One region of the Delftia sp. WSY_16 genome, then DNA from elsewhere that is predicted to be linked to it. Evidence: riboswitches for the same ligand, from Rfam matches in the RefSeq annotation. Region 1 holds a riboswitch; the other holds the start of a gene.

What was found. Region 1 has a riboswitch for S-adenosylhomocysteine ahead of ahcY (adenosylhomocysteinase). Riboswitches for the same ligand answer to the same signal wherever they lie in the genome.
Region 2: it holds a riboswitch for S-adenosylhomocysteine, as region 1 does, so the genes downstream of both, metH (methionine synthase) here and ahcY (adenosylhomocysteinase) in region 1, are expected to answer to the same signal.

The regions. Positions count from the first base shown of each region.
Region 1 covers NZ_JBICKS010000030.1:260,449-276,117, reverse strand. The annotation lists gene ACF8O7_RS16700 (peptide chain release factor 3) at 78-1,703, opposite strand; gene ACF8O7_RS16695 (potassium-transporting ATPase subunit F) at 1,993-2,091, shown strand; gene kdpA (potassium-transporting ATPase subunit KdpA) at 2,206-3,912, shown strand; gene kdpC (potassium-transporting ATPase subunit KdpC) at 3,984-4,718, shown strand; gene kdpB (potassium-transporting ATPase subunit KdpB) at 4,722-6,806, shown strand; gene ACF8O7_RS16675 (TorF family putative porin) at 6,889-7,764, shown strand; gene ACF8O7_RS16670 (sensor histidine kinase KdpD) at 7,799-10,504, shown strand; gene ACF8O7_RS16665 (response regulator) at 10,516-11,250, shown strand; S-adenosyl-L-homocysteine riboswitch at 11,258-11,342, shown strand; gene ahcY (adenosylhomocysteinase) at 11,413-12,843, shown strand; gene ACF8O7_RS16655 (TlyA family RNA methyltransferase) at 13,001-14,203, shown strand; gene metF (methylenetetrahydrofolate reductase [NAD(P)H]) at 14,226-15,053, shown strand; gene ACF8O7_RS16645 (septal ring lytic transglycosylase RlpA family protein) at 15,132-15,669, shown strand, end outside.
Region 2 covers NZ_JBICKS010000037.1:66,967-82,635, forward strand. The annotation lists gene ACF8O7_RS18310 (MFS transporter) at 1-73, shown strand, start outside; gene ACF8O7_RS18315 (C4-dicarboxylate transporter DctA) at 373-1,716, shown strand; gene ACF8O7_RS18320 (GntR family transcriptional regulator) at 1,713-2,441, shown strand; gene ACF8O7_RS18325 (glycerophosphodiester phosphodiesterase family protein) at 2,570-3,913, shown strand; gene metH (methionine synthase) at 4,016-6,772, opposite strand; S-adenosyl-L-homocysteine riboswitch at 6,800-6,926, opposite strand; gene ACF8O7_RS18335 (FadR/GntR family transcriptional regulator) at 7,204-8,025, shown strand; gene ACF8O7_RS18340 (transporter substrate-binding domain-containing protein) at 8,022-8,828, shown strand; gene ACF8O7_RS18345 (amino acid ABC transporter permease) at 8,860-9,588, shown strand; gene ACF8O7_RS18350 (amino acid ABC transporter permease) at 9,585-10,238, shown strand; gene ACF8O7_RS18355 (amino acid ABC transporter ATP-binding protein) at 10,225-10,971, shown strand; gene ACF8O7_RS18360 (zinc ribbon domain-containing protein) at 11,044-11,403, opposite strand; gene fmdA (formamidase) at 11,450-12,679, opposite strand; gene urtE (urea ABC transporter ATP-binding subunit UrtE) at 12,716-13,405, opposite strand; gene urtD (urea ABC transporter ATP-binding protein UrtD) at 13,426-14,169, opposite strand; gene urtC (urea ABC transporter permease subunit UrtC) at 14,189-15,385, opposite strand; gene urtB (urea ABC transporter permease subunit UrtB) at 15,458-15,669, opposite strand, start outside.

The DNA.
Region 1 (15,669 bases):
CCCCTGAATCGGGGGCTGGCCTTCAGGGGAGCTTGATGGCCTGGTAGGCCGCCATGCAGTTCATGGGGATTGCTGTCTTAGCCACGCTGCAACGCCAACCCCGCATGCTCGCGCAGCGGATGGAAATGGATCTTCGGAAACCGCTCCTGCGCCAATCGCACGTCATAGGGTGACGTGCACAGATAGGCCAGCGTGTCGGCCGCATCGCGCGCCATGCGCAGCGGGTAGGCGTTCTCGAATTCGCGCAGTTCGCCCGGCGTGTCGGCCGTGATCCAGCGGGCGGCCGTGTACTGGCAGCCTTCCAGACGGATGTCGCAGTCGTATTCGGTGTTCAGGCGGTGCTGCACCACTTCGAACTGCAGCTGGCCCACGGCGCCCAGCAGCATGTTGCCGCCGGCTTCGGGCTTGAAGACCTGGATGGCGCCTTCCTCGCCCAGCTGCATCAGGCCCTGCTGCAGCTGTTTGGTGCGCAGCGGGTTCTTGAGCACCACGGTCATGAACATTTCAGGGGCGAAGAAGGGCAGGCCCGTGAATTGCAGGCTCGCGCCGTCGGTGATGGTGTCGCCCAACTGCACGCCACCATGCGTGGTGAAGCCGATGATGTCGCCCGCATAGGCTTCTTCGACGGCTTCGCGGCGCTGGCTCATGAAGGTCACGACCGAGGTGGGGCGCAGTTCCTTGGCGGTGCGCTGCACCTTCATCTTCATGCCGGGCGTGTACTTGCCCGAGGCTACGCGCACGAAGGCGATGCGGTCGCGGTGGTTGGCATCCATGTTGGCCTGGACCTTGAAGACCACGCCGGAGAAGCCTTCGTCCTCGGGGTGGATGATCTTTTCCACAGGCTGCTTGTTGACCAGCAGCGAGCTTTTGCGGGGGCCGGGCGGGGGCGACATGTCGACCACGGCATCCAGCACTTCCATGACACCGAAGTTGTTCACGCCCGAGCCGAAGAAGACCGGTGTGAGCTTGCCGGCCAGGAAGGCCTCATGGTCCCAGGGGGCCGAGGCGCCCTGGGCCAGTTCCATGCTGTCGAGCGCGTCGTCAAAGGCCTGCCCGAAGCGCGCACGCAGCTTGTCGGCCTCGGCCAGGGGAATGGCCTCGAAGTCCTGGGGGCGGCGTTCGCTGCCGGGCTGGAACACCGTCATGGTCTGGGTGAGCAGGTTGATGATGCCGCCGAACTGCTTGCCCTGGCCCACGGGCCAGGTGACGGGGCAGCAGGGCATGCCCAGCTCGCGCTCCACTTCGTCAAGAATGTCCAGCGGATCGCGCACTTCGCGGTCCATCTTGTTGACGAAGGTGATGATGGGCGTGTCACGCTGGCGGCAGACCTCGATCAGGCGGCGGGTCTGCGATTCGACGCCGTTGGCGGCGTCGATCACCATCAGCGCCGAGTCCACGGCCGTGAGCACGCGGTAGGTGTCTTCCGAGAAGTCCTTGTGGCCCGGGGTGTCGAGCAGATTGACCACATGGTCGCGGTAGCTCATCTGCATGACCGAGCTGGCCACCGAGATGCCGCGCTGCTTTTCGATTTCCATCCAGTCGGAGGTGGCATGGCGGCTGGCCTTGCGGCCCTTGACGGCGCCCGCGATCTGGATCGCGCCCGAGAACAGCAGCAGCTTCTCGGTCAGCGTGGTCTTGCCCGCGTCGGGGTGGGAAATGATGGCAAAAGTCCGGCGGCGCCGGGTTTCAGAGGCGTATGACACAGTATTGAAAGCGCAGAGGCAGGGCGGTGCCTGCCAGAAAAGGGAGACGTAATGTCTGTCGCGGGCGGCCATTGGGGCATGGAGCCAAGCGAGGCCGCAAATGGCCGCCATTCTACTTTCGCACCGGGAATATCGGCGAACAGGGATGTAAGTCGTGTCCCTGGTTTCTTGATGCCGTCTTGATACGGCACGTCGCAATCTCAATCCGCTTTTGACAGCCCCGGCCCTAGAGTTTTCCCCATCGCAACAACAGGTGCCGCCATGCGGCGCCGATGCGGGAGAAATCCCTATGACCCTGACCGAAATCACCGGATGGCTGGGCGCCCTGGGCGCCCTGGCTGTGTTTGTCTACCTCGGATACGCATTGCTGCGGCCCGAACAGTTCTGAGGTGGCGCAGATGCAAGACCTGATCTTTATCGCCCTGAGCCTGGGCTGCTTCGGGGGCCTGCTGGCCTTCGTGGCGGCGCTGGGCCGGATTTGACTGCCTGAAAGGAGACCTCCATGTGGTTGACCTGGATGGAATATGCACTGGTGCTGCTGCTGATGACGGCGCTGGCCGTGCCCATGGGGCAGTGGCTGGCACGCTGCTTCACGAGTGAGCACCATGCCTGGATCGAGCGGCTGAGCTTTCGCGCCCTGGGCGTGAACCCGGCCGAGCGCATGGGCTGGCAGCGCTACGGGCTGGCGCTGCTGCTGTCCAACGGCGCCATGCTGCTGCTGGGCTATGCGCTGCTGCGCCTGCAGGGCTGGATGCCGCTCAATGCGCTGAGCAATGCGGCGCAGACACCGGACCTGGCCTTCAACACGGCCGTGTCCTTTGTGACCAATACCAACTGGCAGGCGTATTCGGGCGAGAGCAGCCTGTCCAACGCCACGCAGATGGTGGCCATCACCTTCATGATGTTCGCTGGCGCGACCACGGGCGTGGTCGCCGCGGCGGGTGTCATCCGCGGCCTGGCGCGCTCCAGTGCCTCGGACCTGGGCAACTACTGGGTGGACTATGTGCGCATGCTCTGGCGCGTGATGCTGCCGCTGAGCTTTGTGGTGGCCCTGGTCTATGTGTGGCAGGGTGTGCCTCAGACGCTGGATGGCCAGGTCTGGGCGACGACGCTGGAAGGCGCTCGCCAGCAGATTCTTCTCGGCCCCGTGGCCAGCCTGGAGAGCATCAAGCACATCGGCACCAACGGTGGCGGCTTCTTCGGCATGAATGCGGCCCATCCGTTCGAGAACCCCACGCCGCTGACCAACGCATTCCACATCCTGGGCATGCTGCTGATCCCGTCGGCGCTGACCTATGCGCTCGGCTCCATGCTGCTGCGCCGTCGCCAGGGCTGGGTGCTGTTCGGCGCCTGCCTGGTGATGTTCGTGGGCTTTCTGGCGCTGGTGTTCACGGCCGAGCAGGCCGGCAATCCGCTGCTCACGGCCGCAGGTGCCGACCAGCAGATCAGCGCCACCCAGCCGGGCGGCAACATGGAGGGCAAGGAGCTGCGCTTCGGCATCGCCGATACGGCGCTGTTCGTGACCACGACCACGGCCGCGACCACGGGCTCGGTCAATGCCATGCATGACTCGCTGACGCCCCTGGGCGGGCTGGTGCCGCTGGCGCAGATGATGCTCAACTGTGTGTTCGGCGGCGACGGCGTGGGCCTGATCAACCTGCTGCAGTACGCCATCCTCACGGTTTTCCTGGCCGGCATGATGATCGGCCGCACGCCCGAGTTCCTGGGCAAGAAGATCGAGGCGCGCGAGATCAAGCTGGTGATGCTGGCCGTGATGGCGCACCCGATCTCCATCCTGGGCTTCACGGCGTTGGCTGCGGTCTGGCCCGACACCATGGCCAGTCTGACCAACCGGGGGCCGCACGGCTTCTCGGAGGTGCTCTATGCCTATGCCTCGGGCACGGCCAACAACGGCTCGGCCTTTGCGGGCCTGAATGCGAACACGCCGTTCTTCAACACCACCATCGGCCTGGCCATGCTGGCTGGCCGCTATCTGACACTGCTGCCCATGCTGGCCCTGGCCGGCAGCCTGGCGGCCAAGCCCACCGTGCCTGCGGGGCCGGGCACCTTCCCGACGGCCACGCCGCTGTTCATGGGCTTGCTGGTCTTCGTGGTGGTAGTGGTCGGTGGACTGACCTTCCTGCCTTCGCTGGCCCTGGGTCCTGTGGTCGAGCAACTGCAGATGCTGTCAGGACAGGTCTACCCCTGAACACCCCTGAGCCCGTTTTTTTCCTGGCCGCCTGCTGTGCCTGACACAGCAGCGCGGCGGAGGTTTCCGAAATGCAAGTTCAAACACACACTTCCGGCCCGTTGCCGGTGCTGCGCACCGATGCGCAGGTTCCATCCCAGACCGATGCCGGCGGGCTGCGCTCGCTGTTCGGCCCCAGCCTGCGGTCGGCGCTGTTCGTCGCCGTGGTCACGGGCCTGGCGTATCCGCTGGTCACCACGCTCGTGGCCCAGGCCGCGTTTCCCAAGGCCGCCAATGGCAGCCTGATCACGCGCCAGGGCTCGGTCGTGGGCTCGGCCCTGATCGGGCAGGAGTTCGCTTCGCCCCGTTATTTCCAGGGTCGGCCCAGCGCCACCACGGCGCCGGATCCCGACAAGGCCGATGCCACGGTGGCCGCGCCCTACAACGCCGCGCTGTCGGCCGCCACCAACCAGGGGTCGACCCACGCGGCGCTCAAGGAGTCCGTGGCGGCGCGCGTGGCGGCCTACCGCGAACTCAATGGTCTGGCTGCAGATGCCGCTGTGCCTGTGGATGCCGTGACGGCCTCGGCCTCCGGCCTGGATCCGCACATCTCTGTGGCCAATGCCGAGCTGCAGCTGCCGCGCGTGGCACGCGAGCGCCAGCTGCCTGTGGCCAAGGTCCAGGAACTGCTGCGCCAGCAGATGCAGCCGCGCGTTCTGGGCCTGCTGGGTGAGCCGCGCGTGAACGTGCTGCAGTTGAATCTGGCGCTGGACGATCTCTCGGCCGCGACGCTGCAGCCTGCGGCAGCCAATGCCGCCAAGGAGTAAGCCATGTCGCGCAAAACTGCTTTGTCCCTGTTCGATCCTTCGCTGGTGCGCCAGGCGCTGGGTGACTCCATCCGCAAGCTGGCACCGAGCGCGCAATGGCGCAACCCGGTGATGTTCGTGGTCTATCTGGGCGCCATCTTCACCAGCCTGCTCTGGGCCCAGGCCCTGGCGGGCGAGGGCGAGGCGCCTGCGGGCTTCATCCTGGCCATTGCGCTGTGGCTGTGGTTCACCGTGCTGTTCGCCAATTTTGCGGAGGCGCTGGCCGAGGGGCGCAGCCGCGCCCAGGCCGCGAGCCTGCGCAGCATGAAGCGCAGCACGGTCGCCAAGAAGCTGGAGCAGGCCAGCTACCAAAGCCGCTGGCATCCCGTGGGTGCGGAAGAACTGCGCTCGGGCATGTGGGTGCTGGTCGAGGCCGGCGACACCATACCGCTGGACGGCACGGTGATCGAGGGCGTGGCCTCGGTGGACGAGAGCGCCATCACCGGCGAATCGGCCCCCGTGATCCGCGAGGCCGGCGGCGACTTCTCTTCGGTCACCGGCGGCACGCGCGTGCTGTCGGACTGGCTGGTGGTGCAGATCACCGTGAACCCCGGCGAGTCCTTCCTGGACCGCATGATCTCCATGGTGGAGTCGGCCCGCCGCCACAAGACGCCCAACGAACTGGCGCTGACCATCTTGCTGGTCGGACTGACACTGCTGTTCCTGCTGGTCATCGTCACGCTGCGGCCCTATTCGGCCTTTGCGGTGGAGCTGACGGGCAGCGGGCAGGTCGTGGGACTGACGGTGCTGGTCGCCCTGCTGGTGTGCCTGATCCCGACCACCATCGGCGGCCTGCTGTCGGCCATTGGCGTGGCAGGCATGAGCCGCATGATGCAGGCCAACGTGATCGCCACTTCGGGCCGCGCCGTGGAGGCGGCCGGCGACGTGGACGTGCTGCTGCTGGACAAGACCGGCACCATCACGCTGGGCAACCGCCAGGCCAGCGAATTCCTGCCCGCTCCCGGCGTGACGGCCGCGCAGCTGGTCGATGCGGCGCAGCTGGCATCACTGGCCGACGAGACACCCGAGGGCCGCAGCGTGGTCGTGCTGGCCAAGGAAATGCATGGCCTGCGCGAGCGTGACCTGGCAACCCTGCATGCCGTCTTCGTGCCCTTCACGGCCCAGACGCGCATGAGCGGCGTGGACATGCCGCAGCCCGACGGCGGCACGCGCAGCCTGCGCAAGGGCGCGGCCGACGCCGTGCGCCGCCACGTCGAAGCCATGGGCGGCAAGTTCCCGCCCGCCATGCTCAAGGTGGTGGAGGATGTCTCGCGGCGCGGCAGCACGCCGCTGGTGGTGGCCGATGGCGCCCGCGTGCTGGGCGTGATCGAGCTCAAGGACGTGGTCAAGCACGGCATACGCGAACGCTTTGCCGAGCTGCGCCGCATGGGCATCAAGACCGTGATGATCACGGGCGACAATCCGCTCACGGCCGCCGCCATTGCGGCCGAGGCCGGCGTGGACGACTACCTTGCCGAAGCCACGCCCGAGGACAAGCTGCGCCTGATCCGCGAACACCAGGCCGCAGGCCGGCTGGTGGCCATGACCGGCGACGGCACCAATGACGCACCCGCCCTGGCCCAGGCCGACGTGGCCGTGGCCATGAACAGCGGCACCCAGGCGGCCAAGGAAGCCGGCAACATGGTGGACCTGGACAGCAACCCGACCAAGCTCATCGAGGTCGTGGAGACCGGCAAGCAGATGCTGATGACGCGCGGCGCGCTGACCACCTTCAGCGTGGCCAACGACGTGGCCAAGTACTTCGCCATCATCCCGGCCGCCTTCGTGGGCACGTATCCGCAGCTGTCGGCGCTCAATGTCATGGGACTGGCCAGCCCGGGCTCGGCCATCCTGAGCGCCGTGATCTTCAACGCGCTGATCATCATCGTCCTGATACCGCTGGCCTTGCGTGGCGTGCCCTACCACGCCATCGGCGCCTCGGCCCTGCTGCGGCGCAACCTGCTGGTCTACGGGCTGGGGGGCCTGGTCGTCCCCTTCATCGGCATCAAGCTGATCGACATGCTGCTGGTGGCTTTCGGCCTGGCCTGATCTTTGGCGGCAAGCCTGCCCGCCCGGGCAGGCACCGCCTTGCTTTCTCTGTACAAAAACCAAGATGAAATCCGCTTCTTCCATGACGGCCGCTTGTGCCGTCCCCCGTTTCTTCCCCCGTGCCTCGCTGGCTGCACTGCTGTCGCTGGCGGCTGCGTCCTGCCATGCCCAGGCCGAGACCTCCCCAGTCAACGCTGCCAGTGCCGATGCCCAGCAATCGCCCGCACCCGCCTACGCGCTCACCGGCAGCGTGGCGCTGCTCAGCGACTACCGTTTCCGTGGCATCTCGCAAAGCTGGATGGGGCCGGCGCTGCAGGGCGGGCTGGAGCTGTCGCTGCCGCGCGGCGCCTACCTGGGCGTGTCCGGCTCCAGCGTGTCGCGCCACAGCTATCTGGACGGCCGCGCGCTGGAACTGGACCTGTACGGCGGCTGGCGCACCGAGCTGCTGCCGGGCTGGACGGGCGACATCGGCCTGCTGCACTACAACTACCCCGGCGCGCGCGTGCCCCGCGGGGATGGCAGCGGCGGCGTGCGCTACGACACCACCGAGGCCTATCTGGGCGTCACCCACGGCGGCTTCAGCGCCAAATGGTCGCTGGCGCTGACGCCTTACTTCGGCCTGCGCGACAGCACGGCGGCCACGGCCTTTGCCGAGGCACTTCCCGGCAGCGGCAGCTCACGCGGCAGCAGCTATCTGGACCTGAACTACCAGCATCCGCTGGGCGACTGGGCGGTGCTGGGCCTGCATGCCGGCCACACGCAGGTGCGCAACTACAGCGAGCTGTCGTACGCCGACTGGCGCGTCTCGCTGGCCCGCAGCTGGGGGCCATGGACGGCCACGCTGGCCTGGGCCGGCACCTCGGCCGACACGCGCTACTACCGCGCGGCCAATGCGGCAGGCCAGATGCAAAGCCTGGGCCGCAGCGGCTGGGTGCTGTCGCTGTCGGCGGCGTTCTAGTGTGGGGGCACGCTCTGGTGCTAGGCTGAGAACCATGCCCATTTCGTCCTCTGCCGAGCCGGCGCCGCCCGGTCTGCCGCGCCCCGATCCCGACGCCCTGGTCGCGCGCCTGCGCCATGAGCGGGCGCAGGAGGGGCGGGGCAAGCTGCGCATCTACTTCGGATCGAATGCAGGCGTGGGCAAGACCTACGCCATGCTGGCCGCCGCCCAGCGCGAACGCCAGGGGGGCCGCGAGGTTCTGGTGGGACTCGTGGAAACCCATGGCCGCAAGGAAACGGCGCAGCAGCTGCATGGCCTGGAGCAACTGCCGCTGCGCGAGCTGCCGCACCAGGGACGGACGCTGCGCGAGTTCGACCTGGATGCGGCGCTCGCGCGGCGTCCGCGCGTGCTGCTGCTCGATGAACTGGCGCACAGCAATGCGCCAGGCTCACGCCATCCCAAGCGCTGGCAGGACGTGCAGGAGTTGCTGGACGCAGGCATCGATGTCTGGACCACGATCAACGTGCAGCACCTGGAAAGCCTGAACGACGTGGTGGGCGGCATCGTCGGCATCACGGTGCGCGAGACCGTGCCCGACCAGATCTTCGACGATGCCGACGAGGTCATCGTCGTCGACATCTCGCCCGACGAGCTGCTGCGCCGCTTGAAGGACGGCAAGGTCTACATGATGGAGCAGGCCGAGCGGGCCTCGCGCAACTTCTTCAGGCGCGGCAACCTGCTGGCGCTGCGCGAGCTGGCACTGCGCCGCACGGCCGACCGCGTGGACGAGGACATGCGCGACTACCGGCGCGAGCGCTCCATAGGCACGGTCTGGCCTGCGCGTGAGCGCCTGCTGGTGGCCGTGGCAGGTCATGCGGGCGACGACGCCCTGGTGCGCCAGGTGGCGCGCATGGCACGCCGGCTGGATGCTGGCTGGATGGTGGTGTACGTGGACGCGCCCCAGCGCCAGCACCGCCCACGCAGCGTGCAGGCCGCCGTGCTCAAGACCCTGGCCCTGGCCGCACGCCTGGGGGCCGAGACGGCCACGCTGCCGGGCGCCGATGTGGCCGAGGCCCTGGTTGCCTTCGCGCGCGAGCGCAACGCCAGCCGCCTGGTGCTGGCCCAGCCGCCGCGCCCGGCATGGTCGCCCTGGCGCTGGTGGGGCCGCAGCCTGCCCGACCGCATCGTCCAGCTGCATCCCGACATCGACGTGCTGGTGCTCTCCGGGGGCTCCAGCGCGGCCCGGACCGAGGCCGCGCCTGCCGCACCGCTGCGGCGCAGGCCGCTGCCCTGGAAGGGCTATGCCGGCGTGACCCTGGCCTGCTTGACCGCCACGGTGCTGGCCGAGCAGCTGCTGCGCATCTTCGACCCGGCCAACGTGGTGATGCTGTTCCTGCTCATCGTCGTGCTGTCTTCGTTGCGCTGGGGGCGTGGCCCGGGCGCCTGGGCGGCGCTGCTGTCGGTACTGTGCTTCGACTTTTTCTTCGTGCCCCCGCGCGGATCCTTCCATGTCAACGACACGCAGTACCTGTTCACCTTCGTGCTGATGCTGGGCGTGGCCCTGGTCTGCGGCCAGCTCATGGCGCGGCTGCGCCACGAGGCGCGCGTGGCGGCCGAGCGCGAGCGGCGCGCGGGCGCCCTGGCGCGGCTGGCGCGCGACCTTTCGGGCGCGCTCACGCAGGAGCAGGTGGTGGAGATTGCGCTGAGCACGGTCTCGGGCGTGTTCGACGCCCAGGCCGGGCTGCTGTTGCCCGATGCCGACGAGCGCCTGCGCCCCGCCGGCGGCGGCTCCTGCCCCATGGACGACAGCATTGCGCGCTGGGCCATGGACCACGGCCAGCAGGCCGGCCAGGGCACGGACACGCTGCCGGCCGCGCCGGCCCGCTACGTGCCGCTGGCGGCGCCCGTGCGCATGCGGGGCGTACTGGTGCTGCAGCTGCGTGCGCCCCAGCGCCTGGAGGTGCCCGAGGAGCAGCGCCTGCTGGAGGCGTGTGCCAGCCAGGTGGCGCTGGCGCTGGAGCGTCAGCACTTCGTGGCCGTGGCCCAGCAGACCCAGATCGCCATGGAGGGCGAGCGCATGCGCAACACCTTGCTGTCCGCCGTCTCGCACGACCTGCGCACGCCGCTGACCACCATCCTGGGCGCGGCCGAGGCCGCGCAGCGCCATGTGCCGCCGGGCGGCGCAGCCGACATGCTGGAGCAGGTCCGCATCCAGGCCCAGGCCATGCAGCGACTGGTGGAGAACCTGCTGGACATGGCGCGCCTGCAGCAAGGCGGCGTGCACCTGCAGCGCGAATGGCTGCCGCTGGATGAAGTGGTCGGCAGCGCGCTGCGCCAGATGCGCGCGCGCCTGCACGAGCATCCCGTGAGCACCGACGTGCCCGCCAGCCTGCCGCTGCTGCAGCTCGATGCCGTGCTCATGGAGCGCGTGCTGGTCAACCTGCTGGACAACGCCGCCAAGTACACGCCGGCCGGCACGCCGCTGACCATCCACGCACGCGAACAGGACGGCGAGGTGCTTGTGGCCGTGCAGGATGGCGGGCCCGGCCTGCCGCCACACCTGCCCGTGGAGACGCTGTTCGAGCCCTTCACGCGCGGCACGGCCGAGTCCACCGTCTCGGGCATAGGTCTGGGGCTGGCGCTGGTGCGCAGCATTGTCGAGGCCCATGGCGGGCGCATCGAGGCCGCTGCCGCGCGCCCAGGCCCCGGCACCGTGTTCACGCTGCGCTTTCCGGTGCCGGAGCAGCCATTGCTCGATTAGAGTCTTGCGCCATGAGCACGCCCACCAACCGCATCCTGATGATCGAGGACGACCCCGGCATCCGCCGCTTCGTGCGTCTGGTGCTGGAGGACGAGGGCTGGCAGGTCTTCGAGGCCGACAGCGCGCGCCGGGGCCTGATCGAGGCGGCGAGCCGCCAGCCCGATCTGGTCATCCTCGACCTGGGCCTGCCGGATGCCGACGGCAAGCAGGTTCTCACCGAGCTGCGCGGATGGTCCTCCGTGCCCGTGCTCGTGCTTTCCGCGCGCGAGCGCGAGGACGAGAAGGTGGCCGCCCTGGACGCCGGCGCAGACGATTACCTGGTCAAGCCTTTCGGTGTGCCAGAGCTGCTGGCCCGGCTGCGCGTGATGCTGCGCCGCCGCCAGCAACTGGGGGCCGCAGGCGGCGCAGTTGCATCCAGCCAGGTGCACTTCGGCCAGGTGCAGGTGGACCTAGCCACGCACGAGGTGCGGCGTGCGGGCCAGCCGGTGCACCTCACGCCCATCGAATTCCGCCTGCTGGCGGCGCTGATCGCCGCCCAGGGCCGTGTGATGACCCACCGCCAGCTGCTGCTGCAGGTCTGGGGACCCGAATACCTGGGCCGTGCCCATTACCTGCGCGTGCACATGGCCAATCTGCGCCAGAAGATCGAGGACGAGCCGGCCCAGCCGCGCCACCTGGTGACCGAGCTGCAGGTGGGCTACCGGCTTGTGGGGCTGGGCGGTGAGGCATCCCCGGGATCGGTATAATCAGCGCCTCTCCGAGGAGCGTTGCAGCAGGCCCATTCACCAGATGCGGTCTGCGAGGCTCGGAGTCATACCTGCAACGACGCTCGCCCACGCTTTCTGTGCGGTGAGCTTTTTTTCGTCTCCCGCAGAACGTGGTTTTTCATTCATCTTTTGGAGAAAACCATGAACGCTGCTGTTCGTCCCGTTTCCGCCGACACGGCCATCGCTGACATTTCCCTCGCCGCCTGGGGCCGCAAGGAAATCCTGATCGCCGAAACCGAAATGCCCGGCCTGATGGCCACGCGCGAGGAATTCGCCGCGGCACAGCCCCTCAAGGGCGCGCGCATCGCCGGCTCGCTGCACATGACCATCCAGACGGCCGTGCTGATCGAGACGCTCAAGGCCCTGGGCGCCGACGTGCGCTGGGCCTCGTGCAACATTTTCTCGACGCAGGACCATGCCGCCGCCGCCATCGCCGCCACGGGCACGCCCGTGTTCGCCATCAAGGGTGAATCGCTGGCCGACTACTGGGACTACACCCACCGCATCTTTGAATTCGGCGCCGCCGGTACCGAAGGCGAAGGCCCCAACATGATCCTGGACGACGGCGGCGATGCCACCATGCTGCTGCACCTGGGCATGCGCGCCGAAAAGGACCTGTCCGTGCTGGACAACCCCGCCTCCGAGGAAGAGAAGATCGCCTTCGCCGCCATCCGCGCCAAGCTGGCCCAGGACCCCACCTGGTACACGCGCAAGAGCGCCCACATCATCGGCGTGACCGAAGAGACCACCACCGGCGTGCACCGCCTCAACGAGATGTCGGCCAAGGGCACGCTGAAGTTCCGCGCCATCAACGTCAACGACTCCGTCACCAAGAGCAAGTTCGACAACCTCTACGGCTGCCGCGAATCGCTGGTGGACGGCATCAAGCGCGCCACCGACGTGATGATCGCCGGCAAGGTCGCCGTGGTGGCCGGCTACGGCGACGTGGGCAAGGGCTGCGCCCAGGCGCTGCGCGCGCTGTCGGCCCAGGTCTGGGTCACCGAGATCGATCCCATCAACGCCCTGCAGGCCGCCATGGAAGGCTACAAGGTCGTGACCATGGAGTGGGCGGCAGACAAGGCCGACATCTTCGTGACCACCACCGGCAACCGCGACATCATCCGCCACGAGCACATGGTGGCCATGAAGAACGAAGCCATCGTCTGCAACATCGGCCACTTCGACAACGAGATCGACGTCGCCTCCATCGAGCAGTACCAGTGGGAAGAGATCAAGCCCCAGGTGGACCACATCACCTTCCCTGACGGCAAGAAGATCATCCTGCTGGCCAAGGGCCGCCTGGTGAACCTGGGCTGCGCCACCGGCCACCCCAGCTTCGTGATGAGCGCCTCGTTCGCCAACCAGACCATCGCCCAGATCGAGCTGTTCACCAAGCCCGATGCCTACGAGGTCGGCAAGGTCTACGTGCTGCCCAAGATCCTGGACGAGAAGGTTGCCCGCCTGCACCTGAAGAAGGTCGGCGCCATGCTGACCGAGCTGACGGACGGCCAGGCTGCCTATATCGGCGTGAGCAAGCAGGGGCCCTACAAGCCCGAAACTTATCGCTACTAAGCACCCCCTGAGGCGCTGACGCGCCTTCCCCCTCTCTATCCGCTTCGCGGGGGAGGGGGACGACGCCCTCGCTGCGGGGCGGCCCTTGCTTGGCGTCCCTGAGTTGGGTCGCGCCGGTTTCGGGCATTAGTCAACTGAGATTTCCTGGAGCGACGCTATGCGCGCAGATGTATTTTTGGTGGAAGCCGGCCATGCGGCCACGCGCTCGCAGGCGCAGCGGCTGATTGCGGGTGGCGTGCAGTGGCGCATGACGCCGCTGACGCCTTGGAAGAAGGTTGCCAAGAACGGCGACGAGATTCCCGCGGGTGCCGAGCTGCAGTTGCTGGACGGGGCCGAGGCCCGGTTCATCTCGCGCGGCGGGCTGAAGCTGGAAGGCGCGCTGGCGGCCACCAAGCTGTCGGTGGACGGCCTGCGCTGCCTGGACGTGGGCCAGAGCACGGGCGGTTTCACCGACTGCCTGCTGCAGGCAGGCGCCGCCCAGGTCATCGGCGTGGACGTGGGCCATGGCCAGCTGCATGACCGGCTGCGCTCGGATGCGCGCGTGATCTGCGTCGAAGGCGTCAATGCCCGCGCGGTGACGGCCGAGGGCTTGCAGGAGGCCTGCGAGGAAGTGCTGTCCGAACGCTGGGAAGAAGATCCCGACGACAACGACACCCAGCCCGTGGCGCCCTATGCCTGGATGCGCAACGGCGGCGTGGTCGACGAGGACTACGACGACAGCGACGACGCCAAGGAAAACGAGATCGAGGCCTTCAAGGCCGAGCGCGCGGCCAAGGGCAAGGCGCGCGATGAGGGCACGGTGGCCACGCAGCGCCGCCGCCGCGCCGAGTTTGCCGACGTGGACATCACGCCGCAGTTCGACTTCGTCACGGGCGATCTGTCCTTCATCTCTCTGACCCTGGTGCTGCCGGCCGTCACGCGCCTGCTCAAGCCGCATGGCCAGCTGCTGATGCTGGTCAAGCCGCAGTTCGAGCTGCAGCCGGGCCAAGTCGGCAAGGGTGGCATCGTGCGCGATGCGGCCCTGTTCACCGAGGTGGAGCAGCGCATCCGCACCTGCCTGGGCGAGCTGGGCCTGGAGGTCAAGGGCTGGATGGAGTCGGCCATCGAAGGCGGCGACGGCAACCGCGAATTCTTCGTGCATGCCCAGCAGGCGGCCGTGGTGAAGGAGCCAGAGCAGCCTGAAGCGCAGGACGACGACCAGCCCCGTTCGGCCGTGAAGGCAGCTCCTAAGCCGGCCGCGCCTAAGCGCGTGTCCCGCACCGTGCTGCGCGAGCAGCGCAACGAGCGTGTGATCGACACCAGTACCGAGTTCGGCGTGCCCGGTCCGGGCCGCGCCAAGCTGCGCAAACGCAACGAATGAAACACTGAGCAGCGAGTCTTACATGAGCTTTCCGATCAGCTTCGAGTTCTTCCCGACCAAGACGCCCGAGGGCGCGACCAAGCATGTGCAGGTGCGCAAGAACCTCTATGCGCGCAAGCCCCAGTTCTGCTCCGTCACCTATGGCGCGGGCGGCTCCACGCAGACGGGCACCTTCGCCATGGTGCGTGACATCCAGAACGAAGGCGTCAGCGCGGCATCGCATTTCTCCTGCGTGGGCGCCACGCACGACAAGGTGCGCGCCGAACTGCAGGAGCTGAAGGCCATGGGCGTGCGCCGCATCGTCGCGCTGCGCGGCGACCTGCCCAGCGGCTATGGCCTGGGTGGCGAATTCCAGTACGCCAGCGATCTCGTGGAATTCATCCGCCGCGAGTTCGGCGACTGGTTCCACATCGAGGTGGCGGCCTACCCGGAGGTCCATCCGCAGGCGAAATCCCCACAGTCCGATCTGGATGCGTTTGCGGCTAAAGTGCGCGCTGGCGCGGATTCCGCGATCACCCAATATTTCTACAATGCCGACGCCTACTGCCGTTTCGTTGATGCGGCGCGCGGCATGGGGCTTGATGCACCGGTTGTTCCCGGCATCATGCCCATCACCAGCTCTACGCAGCTGATGCGCTTCTCGGACGCCTGCGGCGCCGAGATCCCGCGCTGGATCCGCCTGCGTCTGCAGGCTTACGGAGATGACACGGCGTCCATTCGCGCCTTCGGCCTCGATGTCGTGTCCCGTCTATGCGAGCAGTTGCGCAGCCAGGGCGCTCCCGGGCTGCACTTCTATACGATGAACCAGAGCGTCGCCACGCTGGAAATCTGCGATCGATTGGGCCTTTGAGCGCGCAGCCACTGCGCTGGCCCCGGGCGACCCTCTAGAACTTGGGAACGGTCAGGCGTTCCCTGGAGGTTTTTGCCCATGGATCGTGGTTTTCGACGCCTGCACTGGCGCTGGCTGGCCATGTGCGCCATCACCGCCACCCTGGCCGGCTGCGCGCCGGCTCCCGTGGCACAAAGCGATGCCGAGTCCGGCGCCCTGACCGCAGGTGCGGCGGCAATGGATGAAGGCCAGACGCCAGCGGCCGTGCCCTCGGCCGGCAAGCGCGGTGGCCGCACATCGCGGACCGCGCAGCCGGCCAGCAAATCCCCGGATGCCAAGCCCTCCGAGTCGGCCTCGCCCGAAGACAGTGCCGAGGCGCCCTCCAATCCCGACTTCGCCCTCGTGCCCTCGCGCGACAGCGACCAGCAAGGCCTGGCCTCCTGGTATGGCCCGGGCCTGCATGGCCGGCTGACCGCCAGCGGCGAGCGTTTCGACAAGGAAGAATTGACGGCCGCGCACCGCAGCTTTGCCTTCGGCAGCCGCGTCTGCGTGCGCAGCGCCGCCACGGGCAAGACAGTGGTGGTGCGCATCAACGACCGCGGGCCGTTTGCGCCTGGTCGCGTGATCGATCTGAGCC
Region 2 (15,669 bases), on a different contig from region 1:
GTTCGGCGTGACGCTGGGCCTGCTGGCGGCCTTCTTCATCAAGGACCGCGCGATGGAGCGCAACCTGCGCTGATCCCCCCGGGCGGCGCGCCCTGCGCCGCCCTCGCGCATGCCCCGGCACGGGGCCTGCGCAGCCTTGCCGCACGCCGCGCGCACCATGCGCGGGCATGCCGGCCCCCGCCCTGCACCACGGCGGGGAGGCCCACCCGCATCTGCCGATTTCATGCAGAAAAGTCAGGGCTGAACTTCTCTGGAGTGCCGCAAATCCGCAGGGAATACCCTCTGCTGGCACGCGTTTCGCTTGTCTACATTCTTGCATGCAAGTTGCAGAGCCACTTGCATACAAGATTCCACAACTTGCGAAAGACGACTATGCGCCGCTTTGCCAGATCACTGTTCGGACAGGTGGTGATCGCACTCATCCTGGGTGTGCTCGCCGGAATATTGGCCCCTGAATGGGCCGTGAAGCTCAAGCCCCTGGGAGATGGCTTCATCAAGCTCATCAAGATGATCATTCCCGTGCTGGTGTTCTGCGTGGTGGTGCACGGCATCGCGGGCGCGGGCGACCTCAAGCGCGTGGGCCGGGTCGGCGTCAAGTCGCTGATCTACTTCGAGGTGCTGACCACCATCGCCCTGGTGCTGGGCCTGGTGCTGGCCTTCGTGTTCCAGCCCGGCGCGGGCATGAACGTGGACCCGAGCAAGCTCGACGCCTCGGCCATGAGCGCCTATGCCAGCAACGCCGACAAGCTGACCAGCGGCGGCACGGTGGACTTCCTGATGAAGCTCATCCCCACCACCGTGGTGCAGGCCTTTGCCACGGGCGACGTGCTGCAGGTGCTGCTGTTCGCCGTGCTGTTCGGCTGCGCACTGACCATGCTGGGCGAGCGCGGCGCGCCCGTGCATGCGCTGATCGACACGCTGTCGAACGTGCTGTTCAAGATCATGGGCATCCTCATCAAGCTGGCGCCGCTGGGCGTGCTGGGCGCCATCGCCTTCACCGTGGGCCAGTACGGCATAGGCTCGCTCAAGCAGCTGGGCATGCTGGTGCTGCTGTTCTACGTGGCCGTGATCTTCTTCGTCTTCGTGGTGCTGGGCCTGGTGATGCGCTTTTCGGGCTTCAGCCTGATCAAGCTGCTGCGCTACCTGCGCGAGGAGCTGATGGTGGTCTTCGCCACCACCTCCTCGGACAGCGTGCTGCCCCAGATCATGGCCAAGCTGCGCAACCTGGGCGTGCGCGACTCCACCGTGGGCCTGGTGATTCCCACGGGCTACTCGTTCAACCTGGACGCCTTCTCCATCTACATCACGCTGGCGGCCGTGTTCATCGCCCAGGCCACGAACACGCCCATCGGCATGGCCGACCTGCTGACCATCCTGGCGATTGCGCTAGTGACCTCCAAGGGCGCCCACGGCGTGCCGGGCTCGGCCATCGTGGTGCTGGCGGCCACGCTGCATGCGATTCCGGCCATCCCCGCCATCGGCCTGGTGCTGGTGCTGTCGGTGGACTGGTTCATGGGCATTGCCCGCGCGCTGGGCAACCTGATCGGCAACTGCGTGGCCACGGTGGCCATCGCGGCCTGGGAAGGTGACATCGACCGCGAGCGCGCCCATGCCGTGCTCAACGGCCTGGCCGACAATCAGGGGCCCGACGCCGAGCCCTCCGGCGCCGCCGCCGTCCCCGCAACCGTGACTCCTGCCCACCCTGCAACGCAATGACACCTGTAAGCCCCCAGCACATCGCCGAGCGCGTCGTCGAAGCCATCCTGGCCCAGAAACTGGCGCCCGGCGAACGGCTGGGGGAGCAGGAACTGGCCGACAACTTCGAGGTCAGCCGCACCATGGTGCGCGAGGCGCTGATGCAGCTGCAGGCGCGCGGCTTCGTGCAGGTGCAGCCCCGGCGCGGCTGGTACGTGGTCCAGCCCTCGGCCGAGGAGGCGCAGGACGCCTTCGCGGCGCGCCGCATCATCGAGACCGGCATCCTGGGCGAGGCCGGGCGCCCCCTGCAAAGCGTGATCGGCCAGCTGCGCCGCCACATCGCCCAGGAGCAGGAAGCCATTGCCGGCGCCGACGCGGCCACGCGCGCCTTCCTGCTGGCCGACTTCCACGTCTGCCTGGCCGAGCAGATGGGCCACCGGCTGCTGGCGCTCACCCTGCGCGACCTCACGGCGCGCACCACGCTGGCGGCCACATTGTTCCAGTCCACCCACAGCGCCAGCCAGTCCTGCGCCGAGCACGAGCGCATCGTCGAGGCCCTGGAGCGCGGCGACACCGAGGGCGCCAAGGCCCTGCTGCTGGAGCACATCGGCACGGTGGAGCGTTCGCTGGAGATCCGCCCGAGCGAGGCGCCCGACGCCGGCGACCGCCTGCGTGCCACGCTGGCGCCCCTGTTCGGGGATAACCCTGTGTCGGTGGGTCGGCAAATTTCCACCGACCGTCGCTAAAACGCCAATCCGGGCCCTACGGGGCGCACTGTCATGGTGCCGACACGGCTGACTGCATACGCTGCTGAGCTGGCGCATTGCGCGCCGTTCATCAACCCACCACTGCTTCGGATATGACCCAACGTCCTATGTCCTTTTCCCGCACTCCCCTGCTCGCGTCCCTGTGCGCGGCTGCAGTCCTCACGGCCTGCGGCGGCGACGGCGGCTCGTTCTACCTCACGCTCGACGGAAAGCAGCCCCAGGTGATCGCCCACCGCGGCTTCTCGGGCAAGTTCCCGGAGCAGACGCGCATGGCCTACGAGGCCGCCGCCGACGCGGGCGCGGACATGCTCGAACTCGACATGCACCTGACGAAGGACTGCCAGCTGGTCGCCCGCCACAACGCCTGGCTCAGCGACAGCACCAACGTGGCCGACGTGGCCAAGACCAATGCCGAAGTGGCGCGCCGCCAGCGCACTGCGGCCGGCGTGCTGGTCAACGTGAAGTACCCCGCCGTGCCTGCCAACGGCCCCTCGCAATACCTGAGCGACCAGCTCGATGCCAACGATCCCAAGTCCGTGCTCAAGGCCCTGGTGGTCGATGGCGAGGACCACCGCAACGACTGGTCCATCAGCGACTTCACGATGCAGGAGCTGCGCACCTGGCTGGGCGGCACGATCCTGGACAACCGCAGCGAGCGCCCCACCGAGTGGAACGGCAAGCTGCCCCTGATCAGCGCCCAGGACGTGCTGGACATCGCCGCCGCCAAGGGCAAGGCCCTGGGCCGCACCATCCCCGTCTACGCCGAGACCAAGAACCCGTACTGGAACAACCAGCAGGCGATCGCCAACGGCTGCGGCGCGCCCGGCTCGCGCCCGTTTGAAGACGCGGTGATCAAGCTGCTGGACCAGAACAAGCTCAACGCCAAGGATTCGCCCATCTACATCCAGAGCTTCGACCCGGCCAGCCTCAAGTACCTGCGCCAGGCCGGCATGAAGGCCAAGGGCGTGCAGCTGATCGACGGCAACGACTTCAATCTGCGCGACGGCTCCATGGTCTACATCACCAACGATGAGTGGACCTTCATCAGCGGCCGCCCCTACAGCTGGACCCTGGCCGGCGACGCGCGCACCTTCGCCACCATGCTCACGCCCGCAGGCCTGGCCGAGATCAAGACCTATGCCGACGGCATCGGCCCCTGGAAGCCCCAGGTCCTGGCCCACTCCGTCGTGCCCTACAAGGACGGCGCCGGCCTCAAGGACGTGAACACCGTCAAGGACACGGGCCTGATCCGCGACGCCCACAAGGCCGGCCTGATCGTGCACAGCTTCACCTTCCGCAACGAGCCGGGCCGCCTGGCAGGCCTGTACAAGGGCGACCCCGTGCAGGAATACCTGGCCTACTACCGCCTGGGCATCGACGGCGTGTTCACCGACTTCACGGACACGGCCGTTGCGGCGCGCAAGGCGTACAACAAGGAAATCGGGCTCTGATCGAGCGCTGAATGCCGCTGCGGCGGCGTCCATAAAAAAGCCAGGGCATGCCCTGGCTTTTTTCTTGCAACGCGCGGCACCAGTCCGCGCGGACAAACGTTCTCACCCCAGATTCGGCGCCAGCAACCGGCGCAGTTCCTCGATGTCCATGCCCCGGCGCGCGGCCATGTCGGCGAGCTGGTCCTCGCCGATCTCGCCGACGTTGAAGTAGACGGAGTCGGGGTGGCCGATGTAGAAGCCGCTGACGCTGGAGGCCGGGTTCATGGCCAGGCTTTCGGTCAGGCTCATGCCGATCTCGTCGGCCTTGAGCACGGCGAACAGGTCGGTCTTGGCGCTGTGGTCGGGGCAGGCCGGGTAGCCAGGCGCGGGGCGCACGCCCTTGTACTGTTCCTTGATCAGCGCTTCGTTGCTGAGGTCCTCGTCGGGCGCATAGCCCCACAGGTCCTTGCGCACGCGCTGGTGCAGGCATTCGGCGAAGGCCTCGGCCAGGCGGTCGGCCAGGGCCTTGAACATGATGCCGGAGTAGTCGTCCAGCGCGTCTTCGAACTCCTTGTCCTTCTTCTCGGCGCCGATGCCGGCCGTGACGGCGAACAGGCCCGCGTAGTCCTGGATGCCCGATTCCTTGGTGGCCACGAAGTCGGACAGGCAGCGGCTGGGGCGCATCACGGGCTGGCCATCCGGGCCTTCCACCATCTGCTTTTCGGTTTGCTGGCGCATGCCGTACCAGGTCATCAGCACCTGGCTGCGGGACTCGTCGGCGTAGAACTCGATGTCATCGCCCACGCGGTTGGCAGGGAACAGGCCGATGGCGCCGTTGGCCTGCAGCCAGCGGCCTTCGATGATTTTCTTGAGCATGGCCTGGCCGTCGGCCAGCACCTGGCGGGCCTGCACGCCCACGATCTCGTCGTCGAGGATGGCCGGATAGGGGCCGGCCAGGTCCCAGGTCTGGAAGAACGGGCCCCAGTCGATGTATTCGGCGATCTCGGCCAGGTCGAAGTTGCGGAACACGCGCCGGCCCAGGGCGCGCGGCGCCACGGGGGCCTGGGAAAAGTCCACGGGCGTGGCGTTGGCGCGGGCCTTGTCCAGCGGCCACAGCGGCGTCTTCTTCTTGTTGGCGTGCTGGGTGCGGACCTTGTCGTAGTCGGCCTGGATCTCGGCCAGGTAGTTGCCCTTGTTCTCGCCCAGCAGGCTCTGGGCCACGCTGACGCTGCGCGAGGCATCGGGCACGTAGACCACGGGGCCTTCGTACTTGGGCGCGATCTTGACGGCGGTGTGCACGCGCGAGCAGGTGGCGCCGCCAATCAGCAGCGGAATCTTCTTGATGCGGAAGTAGTCGTCCTTGTGCATCTCGCCGGCGACGTATTGCATCTCTTCGAGGCTGGGCGTGATCAGGCCCGACAGGCCGATGATGTCCGCGCCCTCGGCCTTGGCCTTGGCCAGGATCTCGTGGCAGGGCACCATCACGCCCATGTTGATGACCTCGAAGTTGTTGCACTGCAGGACCACGGTGACGATGTTCTTGCCGATGTCGTGCACGTCGCCCTTGACGGTGGCGATGACGATCTTGCCCTTGCTGGACACGTCCAGGCCCGCCGCTTCCTGCTGGCGCTTTTCCTCTTCGATGTAGGGCACGAGGTGGGCCACGGCCTGCTTCATCACGCGCGCCGACTTGACCACCTGGGGCAGGAACATCTTGCCGGCGCCGAACAGGTCGCCCACGATGTTCATGCCGTCCATGAGCGGGCCTTCGATCACGTGCAGCGGGCGGCCGCCGCCCTGCACCACGATCTGCTGGTAGGCCTCTTCGGTGTCGACGACGATGAAGTCGGTGATGCCGTGCACCAGGGCGTGCGACAGGCGCTCGCCCACGGTCTTCGGGTTCTCGGGCGTGCCGCGCCATTCGAGCTTCTTGCTGTCGTCCTTGGCGGCGCCCTTGGCGGCGTCGGCAATCTCCAGCAGGCGTTCCGCAGCGTCAGGGCGGCGGTTGAGCACCACGTCTTCCACGCGCTCGCGCAGTTCGGGCTCCAGGTCGTCATAGACGCCGACCATGCCGGCGTTGACGATGCCCATGTCCATGCCCGCCGAGATGGCGTGGTAGAGGAACACGGTGTGGATGGCCTCGCGCACGGGGTCGTTGCCGCGGAAGCTGAAGCTCACGTTGGAGACGCCGCCCGAGACCTTGGCGCCGGGCAGGTTCTGCTTGATCCAGCGCACGGCCTCGATGAAGTCCACGGCGTAGTTGTCGTGTTCCTCGATGCCGGTGGCCACGGCGAAGATGTTGGGGTCGAAGACGATGTCCTCGGGCGGGAAGCCCACCTCGTCCACCAGGATGCGGTAGGCGCGCTCGCAGATCTCGATCTTGCGCTGGTAGGTGTCGGCCTGGCCCTTCTCGTCGAAGGCCATGACCACGGCGGCCGCGCCGTAGCGCTTGATCAGCCGGGCCTGGCGCTTGAATTCATCCAGGCCTTCCTTCATGGAGATGGAGTTGACGATGCCCTTGCCCTGCAGGCAGCGCAGGCCGGCCTCGATGACCTCCCACTTGGAGCTGTCCACCATGACCGGCACCTTGGCGATGTCGGGCTCGGAGGCGATGAGGTTCAGGAAGCGCACCATGGCGGCCTTGCTGTCGAGCATGGCCTCGTCCATGTTCACGTCGATGACCTGGGCGCCGTTTTCCACCTGCTGGCGCGCCACGGACAGCGCTTCCTCGTACTGCTCGTTGAGGATCATGCGCGCAAAGGCCTTGGAACCCGTGACGTTGGTGCGCTCGCCCACGTTGACGAACAGCGTGCCCTCGCCGATGGTCACCGGCTCCAGTCCGGACAGCTTCATGGGAGGGGGAGTGAAAGAGGACGACATCAAGCTCACCTGCAAAAACGGCATGGCAACAGGTGAGCGTCGTTGGCACCGTGGGCGCGGTCCGGCCGGGAACCTGCACCTGGCCCAAGCCTGACGCGGCACGCGATCCGGTGTACGGATGGGCGGGTGCCGCGCTGCAACGCTCCTCGGGCCAAAGCCCGGGATTCTACGGCGGCTGGCGGCGGCCTGCAGTGCGGGTTTTACGCCCGCATTCGGGGCAGGCCTGCACAAAGCCATGCGGCACTGCACCAAAGCGCGGCAGCGCGGGCCGCTGGCGGCGCCTTCGGGACGGATTGTCTATGCCCCATCGCCCCGGATTCTTTGCAATGCCTGAGGACAACGCTCCTTTTTTTGCATCTGGCACGCAATTCGCTATCTGCTGGGTACGTGGTCTGACCAGTCAGGCCAAAACCCTCCACCCGCGCCAGCCCATGCAAAGCATTCCGATCTCGATGGCCCAGACGCTGCAGCAGCACATCCTGAGCGGCCACTACCCCGGCGGCAGCCAGCTGCCGCCGCAGCGCGAGCTGGCCCGGCAGCTGGGCATCAGCCGCGCTTCGCTGCGCGAGGCGCTGTCCATGCTGGAGGCCCTGGGCCTGGTCGAGATCCAGCCGGGCAAGGGCGTGCGCATCAACGGCCCGCACAGCGGCCGTGCACGCATGCACCGCGCCTATGCCACCCCGGCGCTGGGCACGCTGTCGCCGCGCCAGCTGATCGAGCTGCGCCTGGTGCTGGAGCCCGGCTGGGCCGCGCTGGCGGCCGTGCGCGCCGACGACAGCGGCCTGCGCCAGCTGCAATGGACCCAGTCCCAGCTGGCCCACGCCCTGGACCGCAGCGACCTGCTGGCCGCCGCCGACGCCGATCTGCAGTTCCACCTGCTGCTGGCCCAGCTGTCGGGCAACCCGGGCCTGGTGGCCATGGCGCGCCAGCTGGAGCTGGCCATCAGCCACAGCCTGCGCCTGCCCTTTGCCTGGAGCGGCGCCGACGACCAGCCGGTGCGCGAGCACGACGCCATCGTGCAGGCCGTCTGCGCAGGCGATGCGCCGGGCGCGGCGGGCGCCATGCGCGCCCACCTGCTGTCGGCTGCCAGGCGCAGCGGCATCGATCTCGACACACCGGACGACGCGGCGGCGCCCGACGCGACGGCGCCCGACGCAACGGCGCCCGACGCAACGGCGCCCGATACATCTGCGCCCGACCCTGACCCGCTTTCCTTTCGCCTCATCCCACCTTCCGAAGGAGCTTTCGCATGACTTCCCCCCTGACACCCCGCCGCGCATTCATCCGCACCGCCCTGGCGGCCGCCACCCTGGCCGCTGCCGGCCTGGGCGGCGCCGCTCATGCCGATATGCTGGCCAACATCCAGAAGGCCGGCGTGCTGCGCGTGGCGATTCCGCAGGACTTCCCGCCCTTCGGCTCGCTGGGCACCGACCTGAAGCTGCAGGGCTATGACATCGACATGGCGGCCCTGGTGGCCCAGGAGCTGGGCGTGAAGGTGGAGCTGGTGCCCGTGACCAGCACCAACCGCATCCCCTTCCTGACCACGGGCAAGGCCGACATCGTCATCTCCAGCCTGGGCAAGAACGCCGAGCGCGCCAAGGTGATCGACTTCACCCAGGCCTATGCGCCCTTCCCCAAGAGCGTCTATGGCCCCAAGGACATGAGCATCAAGGCCCCTGCCGACCTGGCCGGCAAGACCGTGGGCGTGACGCGCGGCTCCACCGAGGACCTGGCCCTCACGCAGGTGGCGCCGGCCTCGGCCACCATCAAGCGCTACGAGGACAACAACGCCACCGCGCAAAGCTACCTGACGGGCCAGGTGCAGCTGGTGACGCTGGGCAACATCGTGGCCAACGCCGTCAACGAGCGCACCAGGCTGCGCCAGCTGGACGTGAAGTTCGCGGTCGAGGACACGCCCTGCTACATCGGCGTGGCCAAGGGCGAGCCGGCGCTGCTGCAGAAGGTGGACGCCATCATCACCAAGCTCAAGGCCGACGGCCGCCTGACCGGCCTGTCCCAGCGCTGGATGAAGATGCCGCTGCCCGCCACCCTGTAACCGCTGCGCCCCTGCTCCCGGAAATCCTTCCATGGCCTATCAATTCGACTTCGGCGCCGTGTTCGACTACAGCGGCCTGCTGGCACAGGGCGCGGGCTTCACGCTGGCGCTGACGGCGGCGGGCGCCGTGCTGGGCGGCGCCATCGGCGTGGCCGGCGGCGTCAGCCGCGCCTGGCGCATTGCGCCGCTGCACTGGCTGTTCAAGGTGTACGTGGAGGGCATACGCAACACGCCCTTCCTGGTGCAGCTGATGTTCGTGTTCTTCGGCCTGCCTTCGCTGGGCGTGCAGATCAACGAATGGCAGGCCTGCCTGCTGACCACGGTGATCAACCTGGGCGCCTACATCACCGAGATCGTGCGCGCCGGCATCCAGGAGACGCCGCGCGGCCAGCTGGAAGCCGCTGGCGCGCTGGGCATGGGCCGCTGGGCGGTCTTCCGCCATGTGGTGCTGCGCCCTGCGCTGCAGCGGGTCTGGCCCTCGCTGAGCAGCCAGATCGTGATCGTGATGCTGGGCACCTCGGTGGTCTCGCAGATCGCGGCCCAGGACCTGACGTTTGCGGCCAACTTCATCCAGTCGCGCAACTTCCGCGCGTTCGAGACCTACCTGGTGGTGACGGCGGCGTACTTCGTGCTGGCCCTGGCACTGCGCCAGTTGCTGGCCTGGATAGGCCAGCGCTTCGTGGTGGGCCGCCGCACGCCGCGTGCAGCCAGGCCCGCTGCACCCGCTGCACCTGCAACCACTGCCGGAGACGCCGCATGATTGCCGACATTCCCCTGCTGCCCATCCTGGCCAAGCTGGCCGAGGGCCTGCTGGCCACGCTGGCGCTGTCGCTGCTGGCCTTCGTGCTGGGCGGCGCCACCGGATTGCTGGTGCTGTTCGCCCGCGTGGGCCGCAGCCTGAACCTGCGCCGCCTGGCCAAGGCCTATATCCAGGCCTTCCAGAACACGCCGCTGCTGATGCAGATGTTCATCGTGTTCTTCGGCTCGTCCATGGCCGGCCTGGACATCTCGCCCTGGACGGCGGCCGCCATCGGCCTGACGCTGTACACCAGCGCCTACCTGGCCGAGGTCTGGCGCGGCTGCGTGGAGTCCATTCCCCGCGGCCAGTGGGAAGCCTCGTCCAGCCTGGCCATGGGCTACCTGCAGCAGATGCGCCATGTGGTGCTGCCGCAGGCGCTGCGCCTGTCGATAGCGCCCACGGTCGGCTTCTCGGTGCAGATCATCAAGGGCACGGCCGTGGCCTCGATCATCGGCTTCAGCGAGCTGACCAAGCTCGGCTCCATGCTGGCCAACGCCACCTTCCAGCCCTTCCTCATCTACGGCCTGGTCGCCGCAGGCTACTTCCTGCTGTGCTGGCCCCTGTCCCTCTACGCATCCCATCTGGAGAAGAAACTCTATGCCGCTCGTTGATGTGCGCGCCGTTCACAAGCATTACGGCAACAACCATGTGCTCAAGGGCGTGGACCTGAGCGTGGACAGCGGCCAGGTGGTCGCCATCATCGGCCGCAGCGGCTCGGGCAAGAGCACGCTGCTGCGCTCCATCAACGGGCTGGAGGCCATCCAGTCCGGCCAGATCGTGGTGGACGACGCCGTGCTCAAGGGCTCGGAGGGCAGCGCGCCCTCGCCCGCCCAGCTGCGCGCGCTGCGCCTGAACGTGGGCATGGTGTTCCAGCAGTTCAACCTGTTCCCCCACCTGACGGCGGGCGAGAACGTGGCCCTGTCGCCCACCGTGGTCAAGGGCGTGAAAAAGCCCGAGGCGGCGGCGCTGGCGCGCCAGATGCTGGCCAAGGTCGGCCTGGGCGACAAGTACGACAGCTACCCCGACCAGCTCAGCGGCGGCCAGCAGCAGCGCGTGGCCATCGCACGCGCGCTGGCCATGCAGCCCAAGGTGCTGCTGTGCGACGAGATCACCTCGGCCCTGGACCCGGAGCTGGTCAACGAGGTGCTGGCCGTGGTCAAGCAGCTCGCCGCCGAGGGCATGACGCTGATCATGGTCACGCACGAGATGCGCTTTGCCCGCGACGTGGGCGACCAGCTGGTGTTCATGCACCAGGGCCTGATCCACGAAAGCGGCCCGGCCAAGCAGCTGTTCGCCAGCCCGCAGACGCCGGAGCTGGCCGGCTTCATCGGCGCCGTGCACTGAGCGGTACGGCCAGGCAGGACAAAGGCCCGCGTCGCGGGCCTTTTTTGCATCGGTGCGGCGCAGGGGCCGCGGTCAGTGGCTGATCATCCAGGGCCGCTTGGTCGGGAAGGTCTTGGCGCCGTTGGGCGCCGTGACCGTGGAGCCGCGCTTGCTGGCGCCGCTGCAGCAGCCGCAGCCCGAAGGGTGGCGCATGCGCGCGTAGCTGCCCTCGGCCACATCGCGTGAGCGCCTGGGCTCGTGCCGTGCGCGCTCGTTGGTGTCGTGGGCGCGGCGCTGCTCGGGGCTGGTGCAGGCCAGGCGCGGCGCGCTGACGAAGACGCGGGGCGAGGCCGCCTCGCAGATGGGGCAGGGCGCGGGCTCGTTGCGCTGCGAGAGGCTGCGCAGCGCGTCGAAGCCGCCGCATGCGGCGCAGTGGTAGTCATAGGTGGGCATGGGCGGCCTCTGGCGGATGGTGGATGGCGGGTGTCGTATGCCGGGCTTACTTGTCCTGGGCGATGGGCAGGTCCACCCCGCCCGTGATGATCTTCTGTGGTCCCTCGGCCGTGGGATTGATGTCGAAGTCGAAGATCTCCGTGGGCAGCCACAGCGTGGCGCAGGCATTGGGCACGTCCACCACGCCGCTGATGTGGCCCTGCACGGGCGCCGTGCCCAGCAGCGAGTAGGCCTGGGCACCGCTGTAGCCGAATTTCTTCAGGTACTCGATGGCGTTCAGGCAGGCCTGGCGGTAGGCCACGGTCACGTCCAGGTAGTGCTGCTTGCCCTTTTCGTCCACCGAGATGCCTTCGAAGATCAGGTAGTCCTTGTAGTTGGGCGTCATGGGGCTGGGCTTGAAGATGGGGTTCTTGATGCCGTACTTGGCCATGCCGCCCTTGATCAGCGAGACCTTCATGTGCACCCAGCCGGCCATCTCGATGGCGCCGCAGAAGGTGATTTCGCCATCGCCCTGGCTGAAGTGCAGGTCGCCCACGCTCAGGCCCGCGCCGTCCACGTAGACGGGGAAGAACACGCGCGAGCCGCGCGAGAGGTCCTTGATGTCGCAGTTGCCGCCATGCTCGCGCGGCGGCACGGTGCGTGCGCCTTCGGCGGCGGCCTTGTCGCGCGCCTCGCCCTGCATCTGGCCCATGTGGGCGGTGGTGGCGTTGGGCGGGTTGGCCAGGCCGGGGATGCGGTCGGGGTCGGTGGCGATGAGGCCGGTCTCGCGCTCATTCCAGCTGGCCAGCATCTTGGGGTCGGGCAGGCAGCCGATCAGGCCCGGGTGGATGAGGCCTGCGAAGTTGACACCGGGGATGTGGCGGCTCTTGGTGAACATGCCGTGGAAGTCCCAGATGGACTTCTGGGCCAGCGGGAAATGCTCGTCCAGGAAGCCGCCGCCATTTTGCTTGGAGAAAAAGCCGTTGAAGCCCCAGAGGCTGTCGTCGCGCGCGCCGATGTCCAGCAGGTCCACCACCAGCAGGTCGCCGGGCTCGGCGCCCTTGACGCCCACGGGGCCGGACAGGAAGTGGACGGTGGACAGGTCCACGTCACGCACGTCTTCGGCGCTGTCGTCGTTCTTGATGGCGCCGCCGGTCCAGTCATAGGTCTCCAGCTTGAACTCCGCGCCCGGCTCCACCCAGACCGCCATGGGGATGTCGGGATGCCAGCGGTTGTGCACCTGCGGGTTGTCGTAGGGGGACTGGTTGAGATCGACCTTGATCAGGGTTTCGGCCATGGTGTGCTCCTTGCGATGGCAGTGGGAAAAAACGGATCAGACGGAGAGGTAGGACTTGATGCGCTGTTCATCCGTATCAGCACGGGCCGTCTCATGGACCAGGCGGCCACCCTCGATGACGAACAGCCGGTCGGCCACATCCATGGCGAAGGAAAGCACCTGCTCGCTGACCACGATGGTGATGCGGCGCAGCTTGCGGATCTCGTTGAGCGCCTTGGCGATGTCCTTGATGATGGAAGGCTGTATGCCCTCGGTCGGCTCGTCCAGCAGCAGCACCTTGGGGTCGGTGACCAGGGCGCGCGCAATGGCCAGCTGCTGCTGCTGCCCGCCCGAGAGGTTGCCGCCCTTGCGCCGGCGCATGTCCCAGAGCACGGGGAACAGGGCGTAGATGTCGTCGGGCACCTGTCGCGACTTCGCGTTCTCCAGGCCCGTCTGTATGTTCTCCTCCACGGTCAGCGTGGGGAAGATCATGCGGCCCTGGGGCACGTAGGCAATGCCCTTGGCCACGCGCCGGAAGCTCTCGTCCTTCGTGACGTCCTGGCCGGCCACGGTGATCTGGCCGCTCTTGGCGGGCATGACGCCCATCAGGCTTTTGAACAGCGTGGTCTTGCCCATGCCGTTGCGGCCCATGATGGCCACGGTTTCGTTCTCGCGGCCCTCGAAGCTGATGCCGTGCAGCGCCTCGCTCTGGCCATAGGCCACGTACAGATCCTTGACTTGCAGCATGTGAATTCCTTGTGCGTGCCTCAGTGGCCGAGGTAGACGTCGATGACCTTGGGGTCGGCCTGCACCTTGTCCATGGGGCCCTCGGCGAGGATCTTTCCCTGGTGCATGACGGTGACCTTGTGCGCGATGCGCGCCACGAACTCCATGTCGTGCTCGATGACGATGACGGAGCGGTTCTTGCAGATGCGCTGCAGCAGCTCGGCCGTCAGCTCGCGCTCGCGGGCGCTCATGCCGGCGATGGGCTCGTCCAGCATCAGCAGCTCGGGCTCCTGCATGAGCAGCATGCCGATCTCCAGCCACTGCTTCTGGCCATGGCTGAGCAGGCCGGCCTCGGTGTCCAGGCGCTCGTCCAGGCCGATGTCGGCGGCCACGGCCTGCACGCGATCGCGCACCGCCTCCGTGCACTTGAAGGCCAGCGCGCCGAAGACCGAGCGGCCTTCGGGGTAGGAGACCTCCAGGTTCTGGAAGACCGACAGGTTCTCGTAGATGGACGGCGTCTGGAACTTGCGCCCGATCCCCAGGCGCACGCGCTTGTGCTCTGCCATGCGCGTGAGTTCCTCGTTCTTGAACTTGATGCTGCCGCCCGTGGCGCGGGTCTTGCCGCAGATCAGGTCCAGCAGCGTGGTCTTGCCCGCGCCGTTGGGGCCGATGATGACGCGCAGCTCGTTCCTGTCGATGTACAGGTTCAGCGCGTCGATGGCCTTGAAGCCGTCGAAGGAGACCGTCAGGTCTTCCACGGCCAGCGTGAAGTCGGTATTGCTCATGGTGTGCTCCCGCTGTGGTTCAGGCGCCCTGGCGGCCCATGCCTTCGGACAGGGCGGACGTGGGCTTGGTGGCGGCCGGGGCAGGTGCTGCCTGGGCTCCCTGCGCTGCGGCAGGCGCTGCGGCCGGTGCCGCGCCCTTGCGGCGGCTGTTCCACCAGGGAACGATGCGGCTTTCCCACAGCCCGGCCAGCCCCATCGGGAAGGCCATGGTCACGCCGATGAACAGGCCCGCCATGAGGAACAGCCACAGGTCCGGGAAGCTCTCCGAGAAATAGGTCTTGCCCGCGTTGACCAGCAGCGTGCCGTACACGGCGCCCACCAGGCTCATGCGCCCGCCCACGGCGGCGTAGATGACCATCTCGATGGAGGGCACGATGCCCACGAAGCTGGGCGACATGAAGCCCACCTGCAGCGTGAACAGCGCGCCGCCCACGCCCGACAGCGCAGCGGCCAGGCAGAACACGAAGACCTTGAAGTTGGCCACGTCGTAGCCGGAAAAGCGCACGCGGTCTTCCTTGTCGCGCATGGCCAGCAGCAGGGTGCCCACCTTGCCCGTCTGAATCCAGCGGCACAGCACGATGGCGCCGATCAGCAGGGCCACGCAGACGTAGTAGAGGATGTACTTGGCGCTGTCCGTGCGCGTGTCCCAGCCCCACAGGGTCTTGAGGTCGGTCATGCCGTTGACGCCGCCCGTGTAGCCCTGCTGGCCGATGATGAGCACGGTGACGATCAGCGCCACGGCCTGCGTGATGATGGCGAAGTACACCCCGCCCACGCGGCGCTTGAACATGGCGAAGCTGATGAGCCAGGCCAGCAGCGTGGGCACGGCGATGACGGCGGCCAGCGAGAACGGCAGGCTCTTGAAGGGCAGCCAGAACGAGGGCAGCTCGGTCAGCTGGTTCCAGTCCATGAAGTCGGGGATGCCGGGCGTGGACTGGATCTTGGTGCTGATGGGGTCGGACGCCTCCAGCTTCAGGAACATGGCCATGGCGTAGCCGCCCAGGCCGAAGAACACGCCCTGGCCCAGGCTGAGCACGCCGCCATAGCCCCAGACCATGACCAGGCCGATGGCGACGAAGGCATAGGTCAGGTACTTGCCGACCAGGTTGAGGCGGAAGATGTCCAGCGCCAGGGGCAGCACCACCGCCAGCAGGACGGTGAGCAGCACCAGGCTGGCGAGCTGGTAGCGCTGTATCCAGGCTTTGAGGGCTTGCATGGAATGACTCCGGTGAACTCAGGGGAAATCGGGGGAACGCGGGGGAATTCGTGGACAGGGCCGGCGCCGGGATCAGCGCCGCACCTTGGACGCGAACAGGCCCTGGGGACGCAGCATCAGGATGAAGACGATCAGCGACAGCGTGATCACCTTGGCCATGGAGCCCGCGAGGAAGAACTCGGTGATGGACTGCGTCTGCGCAATGCCGAAGGCCGAGACCACGGTGCCCAGCAGGCTGGCCGCGCCGCCGAAGGTGACCACCAGGAAGGCGTCCACGATGTACA